4 regions of the Leuconostoc suionicum genome follow, and region 1 is predicted to be linked to each of the others. Evidence: riboswitches for the same ligand, from Rfam matches in the RefSeq annotation. Region 1 holds a riboswitch; each other region holds the start of a gene.
What was found. Region 1 has a riboswitch for thiamine pyrophosphate ahead of tenA (thiaminase II). Riboswitches for the same ligand answer to the same signal wherever they lie in the genome.
Positions count from the first base shown of each region.

Region 1 (4,219 bases):
AAGGGTGAAGGGTTAGCAGACGCTAATCAAGCAACAATTGCAAATAAATGGACTGATGGTTATTTTCCAAAAGAGTAAATACCACACCAAAAAGGAGAAATGATGCCACAACAAACAATTGAAGAACTTTATGAACAAGCACTTGATCGCAAACAAAATCCCCAAACAGGATCCTATACTGATTATCTATATCAAAAAGGATTAGATAAAATCCTAAAAAAAGTAGGAGAAGAAAGCACGGAAGTAATTCTCGGCGCCAAAAATAATAATGAAGAGTTAATTTATGAAACTTCAGATTTATTGTTTCATTTAATGGTCTTATTAGTTGAAAAGGGTGTCAGTTTAGATGATATTAAAGATGAATTAGGGTCACGTTTAGGAAAAAAATCATTATTGCATGAACGAGCTGATTGGCGAGGAGACAAGAAAAATGAAAAAGACAGTTAAAGCTTTAGCAGCTTATCAAGCAGAATTACCAGTAGAAACTGTAAAAGCAAAGTACGGCTTGCAACATTTAGCTCGCTTATCAGCTAATGAGTCTGTATACGGTCCATCGCCAAAAGTTGCTCAAGCTGTACGTGCTGTTTCAGATGATATTTTAGGTTATTATCCAGATGGGCAAGCGACAGAACTACGTGAAGCAGTAGCTAAGTTAAATCACGTTGATCCACAACATTTGGTGTTTGGCGCTGGCGCAGATGAATTGATTGAGCTGTTGACTCGTGTTGTGTTGGAACCAGGATCAAATATTATTATTCCTAATCCAACATTTGGTGAATATGCGATGCATGCACAAATCGAACAGTCTACAACAAAAAAAATACCCGTTAATGTTGACAATGGGCATGTTGATTTTGATGCGATTTTAGATGCTATTGATGATAAAACCGCTATGGTATGGATAGCTAACCCCAACAATCCAACGGGGGTATTCGAAACAACTAGCTCCATTAAGCGCTTTTTGGACAAGCTACCAGTAAATATTACGTTAGTAGTAGACGAAGCCTACTATGATTTTGTAGATGAACCTGATGCTACTATGGCACCTTTGGTAGCTGAGTATACAAACTTGGTTGTGCTACGTACCTTATCAAAGGCTTACGGTCTAGCTAATTTACGTGTTGGATATGGCATTATGCAAGATCCCCTTTATAGTGCGATGCAAGCAGTCCGTTTACCGTATAATTTATCAACCTATCAGATTGCTGGCGGCACGGCTGCTGTATTGGATCAAGAATACTTACAGAAAAATGCCCAACGTTTTCAAGTAGAGCGCCAAAAGTTCCAAGAATTTTTGACTCAAAACAAGTTTAAGTTTTATGAATCACAGGCTAATTTTATTTGGATAAAGGTTGGCGAGACGAAAAAGGTTGGTCAAAAATTATTAGAACAAGGTTTCCAAGTCAACGATCGACTTAATCCTGAGTGGATTCGTATTGCGTTAGGTACACCAGAAGACAATGCTGAATTAAAATTGGCTTTTTTGAAAGCTACAAACAAATAATTTTGTGTTATTAAATTTCACTTCTTTACATCAATATCCTTACAAAGTGTTTGCCTGATTTAATACATCTTTGAAGCGCCAGTCTTCTTGGTGGTAGGCTTGTTCCCAGAACTGCCATTCTAATTCACAACTTTTAAGAAAAAACTGTTTTGCCTGTTGGCGTTGTTGAGTTGTTGCATTTTCTGCCAAGCGATCTATCCATTCAAAGATTTTGTCGGATAGTGAAACTTCCGAATCATCATCTGCATTATCGTAAAAATCAATCCAGCTTTTGAATGGGTTATCATTTGTGTTCGCTTTCTCCCGAACTTGTTTTTTTGCAATTTCATTATAGGTCCAAGGGCACGCCTGAAAAGCAGCTAGAATATTTAATAAGGATCCGGTGTCAGCCGCACGATACATATGTGATTCGTATAGATATGCTTTAGGTGTTGGCGTGGCGTGTTGTAATCTTTCATATTCGACACCGGCAACCTCACAAAAAACATGATGGGGATGAATTTCGCTATTTAAAATAAAATCAATTGAATCAGCAAAAAATTTCATTTCATTACGATCAGTTAATTTGGTAATGGCATTGGCATAAATTTTGATAAATTCACTAAGATATTGGAAATCTTGTTCGACGTAAAAAATCAAAGCTTCTCGGGGGACGTATCCGTCCGCAATGCCACGAACAAATGCGTGATCATGAATGGCTGTCATAATTGGCGCAGCTTGGGTGCGCAGTTCTTCTGAAAACATAATTTCTCCTAAAATGTTTACATGTCCAACAAAAAAACTCTCTCTTGACTAGGCAAAAAAGAGTATCTTTTGTAAAAAGAATACCACTTTCCTACGCTAGCATTGACTAGATCAGGTTCGAAGGGATTGATAAGTAATATCATCTCAGCCAAGAAGGCACCCCTAGTGGACAGCATATATTTTTTTAATGAGATTAGCATAGCACTGAAATATTAAAATTGCAAATGGTTTTATAGCTCAGTTAATGGGCTAAAAATTTTTGCATTTAAAATTAGAATGGGTTATACTGATCCACGAAGTTAATATTTTATCTGGGGTACCGTAAGGTTGAGATAATACCCATTGAACCTGTCAGGTTAATACCTGCGAAGGAAGAATAAGTTAGATTAAGATGTCTTTTTGATGCCATCAATCACTAAATTCTTTTGTGGTTGGTGGCTTTTTGTATAGACACTTATAACTATAAAAGGTATTTTATCGAAACATACGACCTCGAAACAAGAGGAGAGATGTTTATGGAACAAGTAGAAACAGTAACAGCGGGATCAAAAGGGAAGTGGTCTTTGCGAGAAGTAATTTTAATGGCGTTGATTGGTATTGCCTTTGGTGTGATTTATTTTATTATGGATCCAGTGTACACAGCACTTGATGCTGTCTTAGTTCCACTTGGGTTACACCAATACACCATCGCAATCACTATTGGGCCATGGATGATGGCAGCCCCATTGGCTAGTTATTTATTGAAACGTGTTGGTGCGGGATTAATAGGTGAATTGCTTGGCGCCACTGGAGAAGCCTTGTTGGGCGGCTATTGGGGTGTTGCAACACTAATTTCTGGATTTATTCAAGGTATCGGATCAGAACTTGGTTTTACCTTGACAGGATATAAAAGCTGGAAAATGGGTTTGATTTTATCAACATTTACCGGAACATGCGTGACATTCATCTGGTCATTATTCCACGACGGATATCTACAATTTAATTTTGGTATGCTAGTTGGGTTGTTTATTGTTCGCTGGATTTCAATTGCATTTTTTGCCGGTCTATTAGTTTACTGGATTGTCAACTTGCTAGAGAAGTCTAAATTATTAAAAACAAATCGATAAGGTCAATAAAAGTATGACGGAATTAAAGGCCAATCATTTAGATATTAAATTTGACGATGAAATTATCTTAGAAGATATTTCACTCGAGATTAGACCAGAACAATTTATATTATTAGTTGGTTCATCTGGATGTGGTAAATCAACTTTGATGACTGCCTTAGCTGGATTATATCCTAAATATGGCGGCGAATTGTCACAGAAGGTGTCTTTGAATCATCAGTCAATTGCTCAAATCAAAGCGAACCATCGTGCTAAAAAAGTTGCCATGCTATTTCAGCATCCAGATCAACAATTTGCCATGGATCACGTAGAAGATGAATTGATTTTTTCGTTAGAAAATTTATCTTTAACTACCGAGGAAATTGATAAGAGAATTAATTCTGCTTTATCAGAAGTAGGAATTGAATCGCTACGACACCGAGAACTTTCATACTTGTCAGGTGGCGAATTGCAAAAGGTTGCTTTAGCTGAAACATTAGCGATGGGCGCAGAAATTATTTTATTGGATGAACCTTTTGCGGCCGTTGATCCAGAACATCGACAGGAGTTACAAGTATTGCTAAAAAAATTAGTTGATCAGGGGCATGGCATTTTAGTTTCAGATCACGACACAAGTGGATATGAAAACCTTATAACAGATTTATATCGTATTGAAAATCGACATATAGCACCTGTTGATTCTACAGTTTGGTCTTCTTTTTTTAAACAAGATGTAAATGATGGTATTGTTACTAATAATGACTTTAATGAGTCTGTGTTTAGTATGGCACATGTGACGGTAAACAACGGTAAGCAATCCATTTTGAAGAATAGCAGTTTTGAGTGGGCAAAAGATAAAATCACCTTAATTACTGGACCCAACGGT
Region 1 covers NZ_CP015247.1:1,497,229-1,501,447, reverse strand. The annotation lists gene hisI (phosphoribosyl-AMP cyclohydrolase) at 1-78, shown strand, start outside; gene hisE (phosphoribosyl-ATP diphosphatase) at 103-447, shown strand; gene hisC (histidinol-phosphate transaminase) at 431-1,504, shown strand; gene tenA (thiaminase II) at 1,544-2,248, opposite strand; TPP riboswitch at 2,320-2,422, opposite strand; TPP riboswitch at 2,551-2,640, shown strand; gene A6B45_RS07455 (ECF transporter S component) at 2,764-3,354, shown strand; gene A6B45_RS07450 (ABC transporter ATP-binding protein) at 3,368-4,219, shown strand, end outside.

Region 2 (4,219 bases), 760 kb from region 1:
CAGCAACAATCGTTACAACAACATTGATTTGATAATTTAGGATAAAAGTTAGTTCGATGCTAACGATAAGTATAAGTAGAAATTTAACACTTGGATTCATAAAAAATGCTCCATATATTGTAAAGTTTGATTAGATAGATGCAAATGATAATCAATGATTGGGCGTAGCTGATCTAGTTGATGACTAATAATAATAAAACGTTGTCGTCCAATGTCTGCGATTTCTCGTAAAATTTCGCCTACAACACGAACAGAATCTGTGTCCAGACCAGCAATAGGTTCGTCTAACAATAATATTGGTGTGCCAACAATTAACATCACCAAGAGTTGAACTTTTTTCTTTTGCCCGCCAGAGAGCTGGTAAACGACATGATCCTGTAGCCCATCCAAGTTTAAGCGCTCTAAGTAACGAGTAATGACTTTTTCGGACCATTTTTCTGGTTGTTGTGCATGTTGCATGCTCAACGCGATTTCCTCACGAATCGTCATTCGTAAAAATTGCCGTTCTGCATTTTGAAATATCAATGCTACTTGTTTTGCATATTTGGCAGCATTAAATTTTTTGATATTTTGGTCCATAAACAAAATGTCACCTTGGTAGGATTTTAGACGAGTGAGAGCATTGAAAAGGGATGACTTTCCTGTGCCATTTGCTCCGGTGAAGAGTGTAATTCCACTGGGGGCCAAAGGTAAATCGGAAATACTAATTAATTGACGTTGCCCCACTAAAAGTTCAAAATTTTTTAATTGCAAAACACCTTCTTTAGGTAATTGCAGGTGAACATTTTGTTCCGGTAAGATACGATTTTGAAAGTTACTAACAGTTGCTACTTTTTTGTGGTGTATTTCCCACACATGATCAACAAGTGGTTCGTACCCGTGTAAATCGTGATCAGTGATTAATATAGTGGTTTGTCCCTGTTTTTGTAAATCTTTTAATTTAGCTAATAGATCCTGGCGAGATTGGCTATCCACATTTGCAAACGGTTCGTCCAATAATAAGAAATCACTTTGCATTGCAACAATGATAGCTAATGCAACTTTTTGCTTCTCACCACCTGATAAGGTGTTAATGTCTTGATGGGTTAAGTCTGAGATACCAACAAATTCTAGAGCGTGCGTTGCACGTTGCTTGATATCAGAAGGATGAACTTGCAAGTTTTCTAAAGTGAAAATCAATTCATCCAGTGGTGTTTTCATAACAAATTGGGTGTCTGGATCTTGAAATAAAAAGCCGACGACTTTAGCTTTCTCGTTAGCTGGTAATGTGGTAACTGATTGATCATTCACAAGTACTTCACCTTTTAGTTGGGGATATAATCCTGCAAATATTCGGAGAAGGGTTGATTTTCCAGAACCAGATGGACCGATTAGTAGGTTAAAACTATTGTGAGATATTGACATGGTGGTGTCATCAAGTATTTTTGTATTGCCATATGACAAACTGACATGTTTTAAATGAGTAACCATAATAATTTCCTATGTACGCGGAAACTCCGCTTATTTATATTTATCTGTTTTCTTTGCAATGGTTAAAACATCAGAATCTGTAGCCATGTTTATTTTGCTGTATACCATGACGGGAATGTCACTAATTTGTGCTGCAACCTTGGGCAGATTTTTTAAAATATCCATTAGTTGATCGTAATCACCTTCAAGAGTTGATTCAAAAGCACCTACCTGATAGTTGACACCACTCTTGTTGATATAAGCAATCACATGATCAACTATGCGAATGACTTCTTCTGTGTCAGCTGTCATTGGTAATACTTGGACTGCAATGCTTGATATCATGAGACCACCTCGTTTTTATTAACTTCTAGAATACCTGATTTAGCAACCAATTTTTGTGTGAAGTAAACGATAACTCCTGCAAAAATAGCTGCTGAAATGAGGCGAGTAATGAATAATCCAATCAACAAACCAAATGAGTAATCGGCATAACCATTACGGAACAGGTCCCAAATAAATGTCACAACAGTAACTGTGATGACAGACATTGACAAACTCGTTTTGTCCCAACGACGGTAGCCAAATACAGCAAATCCAAGTTCGGTACCAAAACCTTGGATTAATGCAGCGACAACATTCATGACACCCCATTGAGAACCAAAGACCATTTCAATTGTGCCGGCAAGTGTTTCACCCACAATAGATGCACCGGGACGACGTAAAATGAACCCAGCCATAGGACCAGCCATTAGCCAAGGACCCAATGTTGCATCATTAGCATATGCGCTTAATCCGAATGGTGTTAAAAAGGCAGCGATGACATTATAGCCAAATGCCCAAGCCCAAAATATAAATCCAAAAAACACACCGATTAGTGCGATGAAGATAACATCGCGAAGTGACCATTTGTTTGCAGACATTTGCAAAACCTCCTAAAATTTCCGATATTAACCAATAAGAGTATGAGATATACAACTGTTTTCATGACTTATTGGTTAATAATTGATGTAACCGAAATCACCGCAAAATCGGGTGTAATTAGAAAAAGCCAGGCTTCACAAGGAAGACTGGCTTGAAAAATTGTGGTCATAATCTCAATGAAGAAACGATACTTAACAAACTTGTATTATTTCATCATCACATATTATAGTGATGACGTCACAAAACATAGTACTGTCAAAATATGTCATTTCATTAATACATTTTCAAGTAAATCTCCCTACGCTAGTATTATCTAGATCAGGTATAATGGGTTTTATCTCAGCGCGGCGGCACCCCAGATTTTGGTGTTTTCAGTTATTTGTGAAAAGCTCACGCATAGAGTGTAACACAGGACAAATTATCGTGCAAACTATTCGTATGCTGTAGAATTTAATTACTAAATAATGTTATATTTTCTAACATTCTAATGCTTTTAATTAAGAAATGTGAGTATGATGTAACTTGTGGCCCTTATTAATTAAAAGTACATGATATCAGCGAGATATTGACTTATTTGTTATACTAAAATGAGTAAAAAAACAACTCTAAGGATAGAAAATGGACAGTATTCATCTTTCACCACGGCTTGCAGCTGTGGCTTCATTTGTACCCAAAGGCGCAAGGTTAGCCGATATTGGCTCTGATCACGCCTATTTACCTGCTAATCTATTAATCAATAACAAAATTTCGTTTGCAATTGCTGGTGAGGTTGCTAAAGGGCCTTACGAAAATGCGCAGCACGAAATTGTTCGAAGATCGTTAACCACGCAACTTGAGGCGAGATTGGCGAATGGATTAGCGGCAATTAAAGATGAGGATCATATTGATACGGTCACAATCGCTGGTATGGGCGGTGTCTTAATTACAGACATATTAGAAGCGGGATTTTCAAAAGCCAAACGATTTGAAACGCTTATACTACAACCTAATACCGATGAGCACATTGTGCGAACATGGCTAAACAACCATCAGTATAAAATTAACGATGAGGTTATTGAACAAGAGGATAACCATTTTTACGAAATTATGGTTGCAACAGAGGGCACTCAAAGTTTATCAAGCCTTGATAAAAAATTTGGTCCGGTCTTGCGAAAGCAAAAAACATCAGTTTTTGTTGCTAAATGGCAGAAAGAATTGGATCGCATCGACACAATTTTTGAAAATCTTGAATTTGCTGGGAAAGCGGATTCACCTATTTATCAAGAGTGGAAAAACAAATATCAGCAAATTCAGGAGGTTATCAAGTGATTGCACAAGAGTTAATTAACAAGATTGAGCTTTTTGCACCTAAACAATTAGCTGAGGAGGGTGACCCTACAGGACTGCAAATTGGTGATCCTAAACAGCCTGTGCATCGAGTAATGACAGCCCTTGACGTTCGCCCAGAAGTGGTTCAAGAGGCAATTGACAATCAGGTCGATTTTATATGGGCACACCATGAGGTCATGTTCTTTCCGGCAAAAAATCTAGACCTATCACAGCCTCAAAATCGAATGTATGCAGATTTGATTCAACACCATATTGTTGTTTATGCTTCACATACTAATATGGACAGCGCACAAGGTGGCATGAATGATTGGTTGGCTGAAGCACTTGGTATTCAAAATGCAGTGCCTCTGGTACCAAATGTAGATAAGAGAACGGGTCTTGGCAGGATTGGACAATTAGTGCAACCAATTTCTGTACAAGAATACGCTGTGAAAATTCGTGATTTGTTTCAAGTTCAAGCAGTGCGCGTTATCGCTAACGATGTGACAAAGCCAATTCAAAAGATCGCTGTGCTAGG
Region 2 covers NZ_CP015247.1:735,329-739,547, forward strand. The annotation lists gene A6B45_RS03765 (energy-coupling factor transporter transmembrane component T family protein) at 1-100, opposite strand, end outside; gene A6B45_RS03770 (energy-coupling factor ABC transporter ATP-binding protein) at 97-1,470, opposite strand; gene A6B45_RS03775 (thiamine-binding protein) at 1,501-1,794, opposite strand; gene A6B45_RS03780 (ECF transporter S component) at 1,791-2,372, opposite strand; TPP riboswitch at 2,652-2,741, opposite strand; gene A6B45_RS03785 (tRNA (adenine(22)-N(1))-methyltransferase) at 2,992-3,681, shown strand; gene A6B45_RS03790 (Nif3-like dinuclear metal center hexameric protein) at 3,678-4,219, shown strand, end outside.
Region 2: it holds a riboswitch for thiamine pyrophosphate, as region 1 does, so the genes downstream of both, A6B45_RS03780 (ECF transporter S component) here and tenA (thiaminase II) in region 1, are expected to answer to the same signal.

Region 3 (4,219 bases), 570 kb from region 1:
TTTTTTTACCAATTTATACAAAATACTGGTAGTAACCGCTTAGTGGTATTAATCCTGTTACTACTCAGTAGTAGCATACTTCTCATAGTTAACAAAAGGTTAGGCTTGATTGCAACAAATCACGATAAATACTACGCACGTTTGACAGCCTATCAGTCCGTTCTTAAAAATAATAAGGAGATGAAATAGTTATGGAAAATGGACCTATGTTTAATTTCCTACAAAAAGTGCTTTTGAAACCAATGACCAAAGTTTCACAATATAGAATTGTGAGGGCTATCATGGCTGCTGGTATGGCTTCAATTCCTTTTACAATTGTGGGATCTATGATATTAGTTTTGAATATATTACCGACAGTATTTCCGTTTTTAAATGATTTTTTCGATGCAACATTCTTTAAGTTTAGCGATTTGTACATGATTGCCAACACAGCAACCATGGGTATCTTAGCCATGTATTTTAGTTTAGCAATTGGTTTTCAATTAACTCGTATTATTCAAACAGAAGATAAACTAAAAGTAGCGCCATTAAATGGTGCCTTCTTATCGCTATTTGCATTCTTTATGTGCTTGCCAGAATTGGTTTTAAAAGGTGGAAAAATTGTTCTGCTAAATACCATATCCAAGGACGAAACAGTTATCAACGGATTTAGAATGACCAGCACAATCGACCGTGTTGGAACAAGTGGTATTTTCACAGCGATTATTATGGCTATTTTAGCAGTCTGGTTGTATTCATTCTGTGTGAAACATAACTGGACGATTAAAATGCCGGATGCTGTACCGGAAGGTGTATCAAGATCATTTACGGCATTAATTCCAACTTTCGTTATTGCTTTTGTTGTACTGGGTATTAATGGTTCCTTAGTGTTACTCGGTACTGACATTTTCAAAATGATTGCAATACCATTTAGCTTCGTCACAAGCATGACTAGCACCTGGCTAGGAATTATGGTGATTGAGTTCTTGATTCATGCCTTGTGGATTGTTGGTATTCATGGCGCTAACATTATTTCCGCATTCATTACGCCTATCTTCTTAGCAAATATGGTAGCAAATTCAAATGGGGCTAACATACCGTTTGCTGGAGAATTTAATAATGCCTTTGCTATCTTAGGTGGTTCTGGTGCGACACTTGGATTATGCATATTTATTACTTTACTAGCACGTTCCGAACAGCTCAAAGTTTTGGGTCGAGCTTCAATCGTACCATCATTTTTCAATATTAACGAGCCGTTAATATTTGGACTACCAATTGTTTATAATCCTTATCTAGCTATTCCATTTTTCTTGGCACCAATGGCAACAGCTTCCGTTGCTTATGCAGCCATTAACTTCCATATCATTCGACCAATTGTTATTCAAGCACCATGGCCATCCCCAGCCGGAATCGGTGCATTTATTAGTACCGTTGATTGGAAAGCAGCAGTCTTAGCAATAATCTGTGTTGTAATAGCTTTCATTATTTACTTACCATTTATCAAAATATATGATACTAAGTTGTACAATGATGAGCAGGGGAAAACGCAAGTACAGCCTTAATGACGAGGCATCAAAATACTGGTCTGTGTTTAGTAACAGACTGGTATTTTTTATATTCTCGACTGGCTGATTTGTGAAAGGTAAATTTCATCAGTAAGAATATCACTTAATGATAAACTTATGTGAAAAATAGAATGAATTACTTACATTTAATAGAAAATTTATGATACAATAATGCTTGTGCTAGGGGCGCCAAAATGGCTGAGAAGAACCCTTCGAACCTGAACTGATTAACATCAGCGTAGGAAAGTGCTACATTTTTTAACGTAGCATTTTTCTCTAGGTGAGGAAAATGTTTTTTTATTGCATAAAATGACTTGTTGAAAGGATTTTTTTGAAAAATGAATAATAATCACTAGGGGCGTCGCAAAGACTGAGATGATGTATATCGGTCCCTTTGAACCTGATCTAGTTAATACTAGCGTAGGAAAGTGACCAATATTTGATAACGACATGTACTGTTGTCAAAAGTGTCCTTTTTTATGTATTTAAGGGCACTTTTTTTATTGGGAAAGGAATTTGATTATGATGTGGCAGGTTCAGCTGTATTTCTGGCCTGAGAGCTTGCAAATAATATGACCGCCAATGTCTATTCATAGATGGTGGTTTAACTATGCTCTAATCGAAATTAACACAATCATTAAAATATAAAAATACAATGGAATATTAAAAAGGAAATCATAATGAATAAAAATGTTAAGTTAACAAAAATAATGGTCGTTACAATTATGATAGCGCTAGATATCGTGTTATCTCCAATTTTTAGAATTGAAGGAATGGCACCAATGTCCAGTGTCATGAATATTATTGCTGGTGTAATTCTAGGACCAGTATATGCAGTTGTTATGGCAGTAGTCACTGGAATAATAAGAATGCTAATGTTAGGTATACCCCCATTGGCTTTGACTGGTTCAATCTTTGGCGCCTTCGGTGCAGGTATCTTGTATAAGTATGGCCGAAATATGTATTGGTCAATGTTTGGAGAATTTCTTGGGACTGGAATTATAGGATCGTTAATTTCAGTTCCGGTGATGGTCTGGTTTACTGGACAACAACAAAACTTGTACTGGTTTGTGTATACACCTCGTTTTGTGGGTGCAACTATAATTGGATCAGTAATCACTTATTTTGTTTTAGGAAATTTGCTAAAAATCAATTCCTTTAAAGAAATTCAAGGAATGTTTGTTGGGTAGCGTAGCTATGAAAAATGAATTAATAAAAATTAAATCAATTTTACCTTTGCAAAAGCCGCCGTTAGTACATTGCATAATCAATGATATTACGTTAGAAACGGTGGCTAATACTATATTGTATCTTGGTGGTAAACCTATTATGAGTAGTGATACCCGTGAGTTTTCGTCATTATTTGAGTCAACAGATGCATTACTACTAAATATGGGCCGACTTAATGAGTCACACGAACAAAGTCTCCGTCAAGCTAGCTCTTTAACAGATATGACTAAAAAACCGACTGTTGTGGATCTAGTAGGCTATGGTATTACTAATGAACGAACAAAGTTAGGAATTGCTATGGCACATAATCATCCAACGGTTATCAAAGGAAATACTTCAGAAATTAGAAGATTTGTCGGCCTACCATCGTTAGCAAAAGGTATTGATGGTACTAGCTCTGATCAGCATGATCAAGCGTTAAAAGATCTCATTTTTTCTTTGAAACAAATAACAACGGATTATGCCGATACTGTGTTTCTGGCAACAGGAAAAAAGGATGTCATTGTTCAAAATGATAAACACCTTATTTTAAACAATGGCGTCGATGAATTGAATAAGTTTGTTGGGACAGGAGACATGGTTGGCGCAATGATAACTACACTTCTCGGGGTCGGTAAAGATCCATGGGTTGCCAGTCAATTTGCAATTAGCTACCTCAATATAGCAGCTGAAAAAGCACTGTTACTAACAAACGGAGGAATGGAAAACTTTAGACGAGAAGTTCTTAACCAAATTGATTTGTTGTGCAATGATCCGCAATGGGTGTTTAACATTAAATATTCATGATTAAAAAAATAGCAATTAAGTCAATGAAATGTTAAGCATAAAAGCATGTTATTGATATAAAGTATTAATATACCAATAGGTTACTAATATATATCTACTAACTATAAACTGCCTACTATCAATTAGTTTGCAAACGTATTATAGTTATTATAGTGAACAAAACAAATAATTATGGAAATGAGGTTCTATCATGAAAGTAACAATTTTTGGTAAAGGCAATATGGGACAGGCAATCGGAGCTAATTTTGAAAAAGCTGGCAATGATGTCAACTATTTAACTTCAGAGGGTACAGCTACGAGCCTTAGTGAATTAGTTATTTTGGCTGTGCCTTATCCTGCTTTAGACACAATCGCTCAACAATACAAACAAGAATTAAAAGGAAAAGTTGTTGTTGATATAACAAATCCCTTGAACTTTGAGACATGGAATGAATTAGTTGTTCCCGCTGATAGTTCAGCAGCAGAAGAACTACAAAATAAGTTGCCAGATAGCATAGTACTTAAGGCATTTAATACAAATTTTGCTGCTACGCTACAAAGTGGAACGATTGGTGAAAATACAACAACCGTTTTGGTAGCAGGAAATGATGAAGGGAAGGAGCTATTTATCGAGGCTTTGAATGATAGCGATTTAAATGTTCTTGATGCGGGTCAACTTA
Region 3 covers NZ_CP015247.1:926,800-931,018, forward strand. The annotation lists gene A6B45_RS04560 (sugar transporter) at 1-189, shown strand, start outside; gene celB (PTS cellobiose transporter subunit IIC) at 207-1,541, shown strand; TPP riboswitch at 1,717-1,806, shown strand; TPP riboswitch at 1,889-1,988, shown strand; gene thiW (energy coupling factor transporter S component ThiW) at 2,225-2,734, shown strand; gene A6B45_RS04575 (hydroxyethylthiazole kinase) at 2,742-3,560, shown strand; gene A6B45_RS04580 (NADPH-dependent F420 reductase) at 3,751-4,219, shown strand, end outside.
Region 3: it holds a riboswitch for thiamine pyrophosphate, as region 1 does, so the genes downstream of both, thiW (energy coupling factor transporter S component ThiW) here and tenA (thiaminase II) in region 1, are expected to answer to the same signal.

Region 4 (4,219 bases), 970 kb from region 1:
GATATTTTCATCAAAGCACATTATTTATAAAAGTAAAGAACGCCAATATTTTAAGGTAGCGCTTATATTTGCACTTTGACTAATCATACTGATTACAGCAGCACCGTTGACACCCGTAGATAAAACAGATGGTAAATTTATTTCCGATATTCCACCGATTGCCACACTTGGCCATTTACTTTTACTTGTCAAATATTGTAACCCTTCAAGCCCAATCTCTGGATTTGCATCAGATTTGCTTACCGTCGGAAAAACAGGACCAATTCCGATATAATCAATCCCTTCAATATTCTCTATTCTTTTATACTGGCTGTCGTTAGACACCGATACCCCAACAGCTAGACTCCCAGCTAATTGAATATTATTGATGATATCGCCGTCTTTTTGCCCAAAATGAACGCCCTCTGCACCAATTTCATGTGCTAGTTGAATATCATCATCAATAATCAATGGTACATGGTAGTCAGCTGTTAGCTGCCGGACTTTTTTGGCTACTCGTAATTTCTCTGATCCACTTAAAGCTAGTTGACCTTTTTCTCGATATTGAAACACGCTGATTTTCGATTGCAGAGCTTCCTCTAAGACTTCAAAAAAATGTCTCTCTCCGTTAGTGTCCTGAGTTCCTAATACAAAATAATTTACTAATATGCTCGAATCAAACATTTTCTAGCACCTCTGGAAAATGCCTGTCAGCCACTCTTGCCTGGTGATTAAGTGGTCCATGCCCATGCCCAACATCAATACCCTCACGAATGGTAGCATCAACATAAGCTTTTGCATAAATAATAGCCTTTTTCATATCATCTCCCAAAGCTAAACGTGCTGTAATTGCCGCAGAAATTGTATCCCCTGTACCGTGCGTTCTAATTGTATCTACCCGTGAACTTTTAAGCCAAAAATGACTACCATCAGCCAATAGAATATAGTCATAAACATCTTTTCCAGAGGCATGCCCACCTTTTAATAGTACGTTTTCAACTCCTAATTGTTGTATCTTTGAAGCTGATTGCATCACATCTTCATGGTTAGTAATGTTTGACCCACTTAAGACTTCAGCTTCTGGCATATTAGGCGTAATGAGCGTTGCCAACGGTATCAAACTAGACTTAATAGCAACTATAGCCTCGTCACTCAATAAGTGAGCGCCTCCCTTAGCAACCATTACAGGATCTAATATATAGTCGCCAAAATCTGCTTGTTGTAAAAATTCAGCAACTGCTTCTACTGTGGGCACATCACCAAGCATGCCACTTTTTACAGCACTTATTTTTAAGTCATCAACCACTGATTTTAATTGGGCATGGATCATAGATGGGGAGGTCATCGAAACCTGCTGTACCCCCATTGTGTTTTGTGCTGTTAGAGCAACAATCACATTAGCGCCATAAACACCTTGGGCGGCAAACGTCTTTAAATCAGCGCTAACTCCAGCGCCACCACTACTATCCATACCAGCAATTGTTAAAACTTGGGGTGTTTTATTAACCATGATTGAGCACACTTTTCTCCATAAAATTTTGAACATCGATATTATCAATAACAAATAGTTCATCTAATAACTGATTTGTAAAAGAACCTGGTCGATTCGTTTTTGTAGCGGCTTTTTGTCCAGCAAGTTTGAATGTAGCCATTGCATTCATCACATTAGGAACCTTTAGCCCATCAGCAATAAACGCGCCAATTAATGATGATAAGGCATCTCCTGTCCCTACAATAGAAGATAATTGTTCCACATTTATATCAAGTGTTTGTGTGTATTGACCATCACTGACAACGTCACAAGCCCCGCTTAGCGCAATCACTGCACCTGTTTTGTGGGCGGCACGCTGTGCAATTTCAATTACGTCACCTTTTCCAGTAGCATCAATACCCTGACTGGCAAAATCAATATCGGCAAACCAAGCAATTTCGGCTGCATTGCCACGAATAACATCAACATGACCAGATGATAAAAATTGTGTAATGGCTTGAGACCTAAATGGAACTGATACAGCAACCGGATCTAATATGACTGGTTTGCCTAATTGGTATGCTTCCTGAGAAAGTTTAATAATATCGTTAATTTCTACTTTTTGAAGCGTACCCGTGTTAATAATCACCGCATTGGCAATTCCGGCTAATTCCTTAAATTCTGCTAGCTCGCGACTCATTAACGGTGAGGCACCAACAACATTAACTACATTAGCTACAAATTGTGGTGTAACAAAATTTGCATAAGTAAGGACAAGAGGTGATTTCGTTCTAACATCTGTAATATTCATGATCAAATTCCTTTTTTTCTTGTTTGGCTGCGTGTTTTTAAACAAATATCTTCGTCAATTTTAAAGTTAACATTAATGAATAAAAAAACCGCTAACTATCAGAAAAGATTAGTTAACGGCTAAATAGGCATATTTATACACTAGAATAGTTCATTATTATAATCTTCCTTCGCACGAATTACCGTAATCAGGTTCAATGGGTATCTCTCAGCCAGCTTGGGCACCCCAGATATTTATTTAATTCTACTTCAGTGTACCTGAATCCATACGAATAATCAACCGCCTAAGTATGCTTTGCGCACGTCATCTGATGCAAGTAAATCTGCTCCCGTACCTGTCATCGTAATTTTTCCACTTTCCAAAACATAGCCGCGATCCGCAATTTTTAGCGCTTGATTCGCATTTTGTTCGATTACTAATACTGTCATTCCTTGTGCATTAACATTTTTAATAATATCAAAAATTTTCTCAATAAATAGCGGTGCCAAGCCCATGGAAGGTTCATCCAACAATAATAATTTTGGTTGTGCCATTAATGCGCGTCCCATGGCTAGCATTTGTTGCTCGCCACCAGATAAAGTCGCCGCATCTTGATTACGTCTTTCCTTTAAAATTGGAAACTGATCGTAAATAAGTGCATATTCATCTTTCAAGTTAATGCCCTTGCTTCGAGTAAAAGCACCTAACTGTAGGTTTTCTTGAACAGTCATGCCAGAAAACACGCGCCGTCCTTCTGGCACTTGAGCAACTCCACTTGAGACAATTCGCTCTGAATTCATAGTTAATAGGTTTTGATTTTCAAATAAAATACGTCCTTTAGTGGGGTTTTCTAAGCCTGAAATCGTACGTAAAATTGTAGTTTTCCCAGCGCCATTAGCACCAATTAGTGATACGATTTCGTTATTGTTCACCACAAAGTTAACGTCTTGTACCGCTTTAATAGCACCATAACTTACGTTTAAATTTTCAACTGTCAGTAATACACTCATTCGTTATTTTCTCCCAAATATGCACGGATTACATCGGCATTCTGCTGTATTTCTAATGGTGTGCCACTGGCTAATAACTTACCGTACTCTAATACATATAATCGCTCACTGACATCCATAACAAGATTCATATCGTGTTCAATTAAAATAATGGTCATCTTAAACTCTTGTTGAACTTGTTTAATTAGACGTGTTAAGTCAGCCGTTTCTTGTGGATTCATACCTGCTGCTGGCTCATCTAAAAATAAGATTTTAGGTTTTGTGGCCAATGCCCGAACAATTTCTAAACGTCGTTGTTGCCCATATGGTAAGTTTGTTGCCAACGTATCCTGTACTTCAAGCATATCAAAAATACTTAACAGCTTACGAGCCTCGTTTTTTAGTTGCTCTTCATTTTTATAAAATGAAGGTAAACGAAACAATGAACTGAATACATGTGCCTGAGTACTAGAATTCATAGCAATCATAACATTCTCTAATACTGTTCGACTTCCAAACAAGCGAATATTTTGAAAAGTGCGCGCAACACCTAATCGAGCACGCTTTGCGGGAGATTGACGATTGACATTAGCTAACTGCTGCCCATCAAACAGGAGTACTTCTCCCTCACTAGGTGAATATACACCCGTCAGCAAATTAAATAATGTGGTTTTGCCCGCACCATTTGGCCCAATTAAACCAATTAACTCATTTTCGGCAGCTTCAATATTAACACAATCAACAGCAGTTACACCTCCAAAACGGATACTTAAATCACGCGTTTTCAGTATTGTCTGAACCATGTCCGTCTCCTTCATCAAATAACCATTTCTTTAATGATAGTTCTCGACTACCAAAAATACCTTGAGGTCTAACCAGCATCACAGCAATTAAAATAACAGCGTAGATGACCATACGCAAGGAACCAAAATTTTGTAACATTGTGTCTAACACACCTAACGCAATTGCTGTCACAACTGTTCCACTCAT
Region 4 covers NZ_CP015247.1:435,825-440,043, reverse strand. The annotation lists gene thiE (thiamine phosphate synthase) at 25-663, opposite strand; gene thiD (bifunctional hydroxymethylpyrimidine kinase/phosphomethylpyrimidine kinase) at 656-1,489, opposite strand; gene thiM (hydroxyethylthiazole kinase) at 1,482-2,261, opposite strand; TPP riboswitch at 2,409-2,499, opposite strand; gene A6B45_RS02390 (ABC transporter ATP-binding protein) at 2,537-3,250, opposite strand; gene A6B45_RS02385 (ABC transporter ATP-binding protein) at 3,247-4,032, opposite strand; gene A6B45_RS02380 (branched-chain amino acid ABC transporter permease) at 4,004-4,219, opposite strand, start outside.
Region 4: it holds a riboswitch for thiamine pyrophosphate, as region 1 does, so the genes downstream of both, thiM (hydroxyethylthiazole kinase) here and tenA (thiaminase II) in region 1, are expected to answer to the same signal.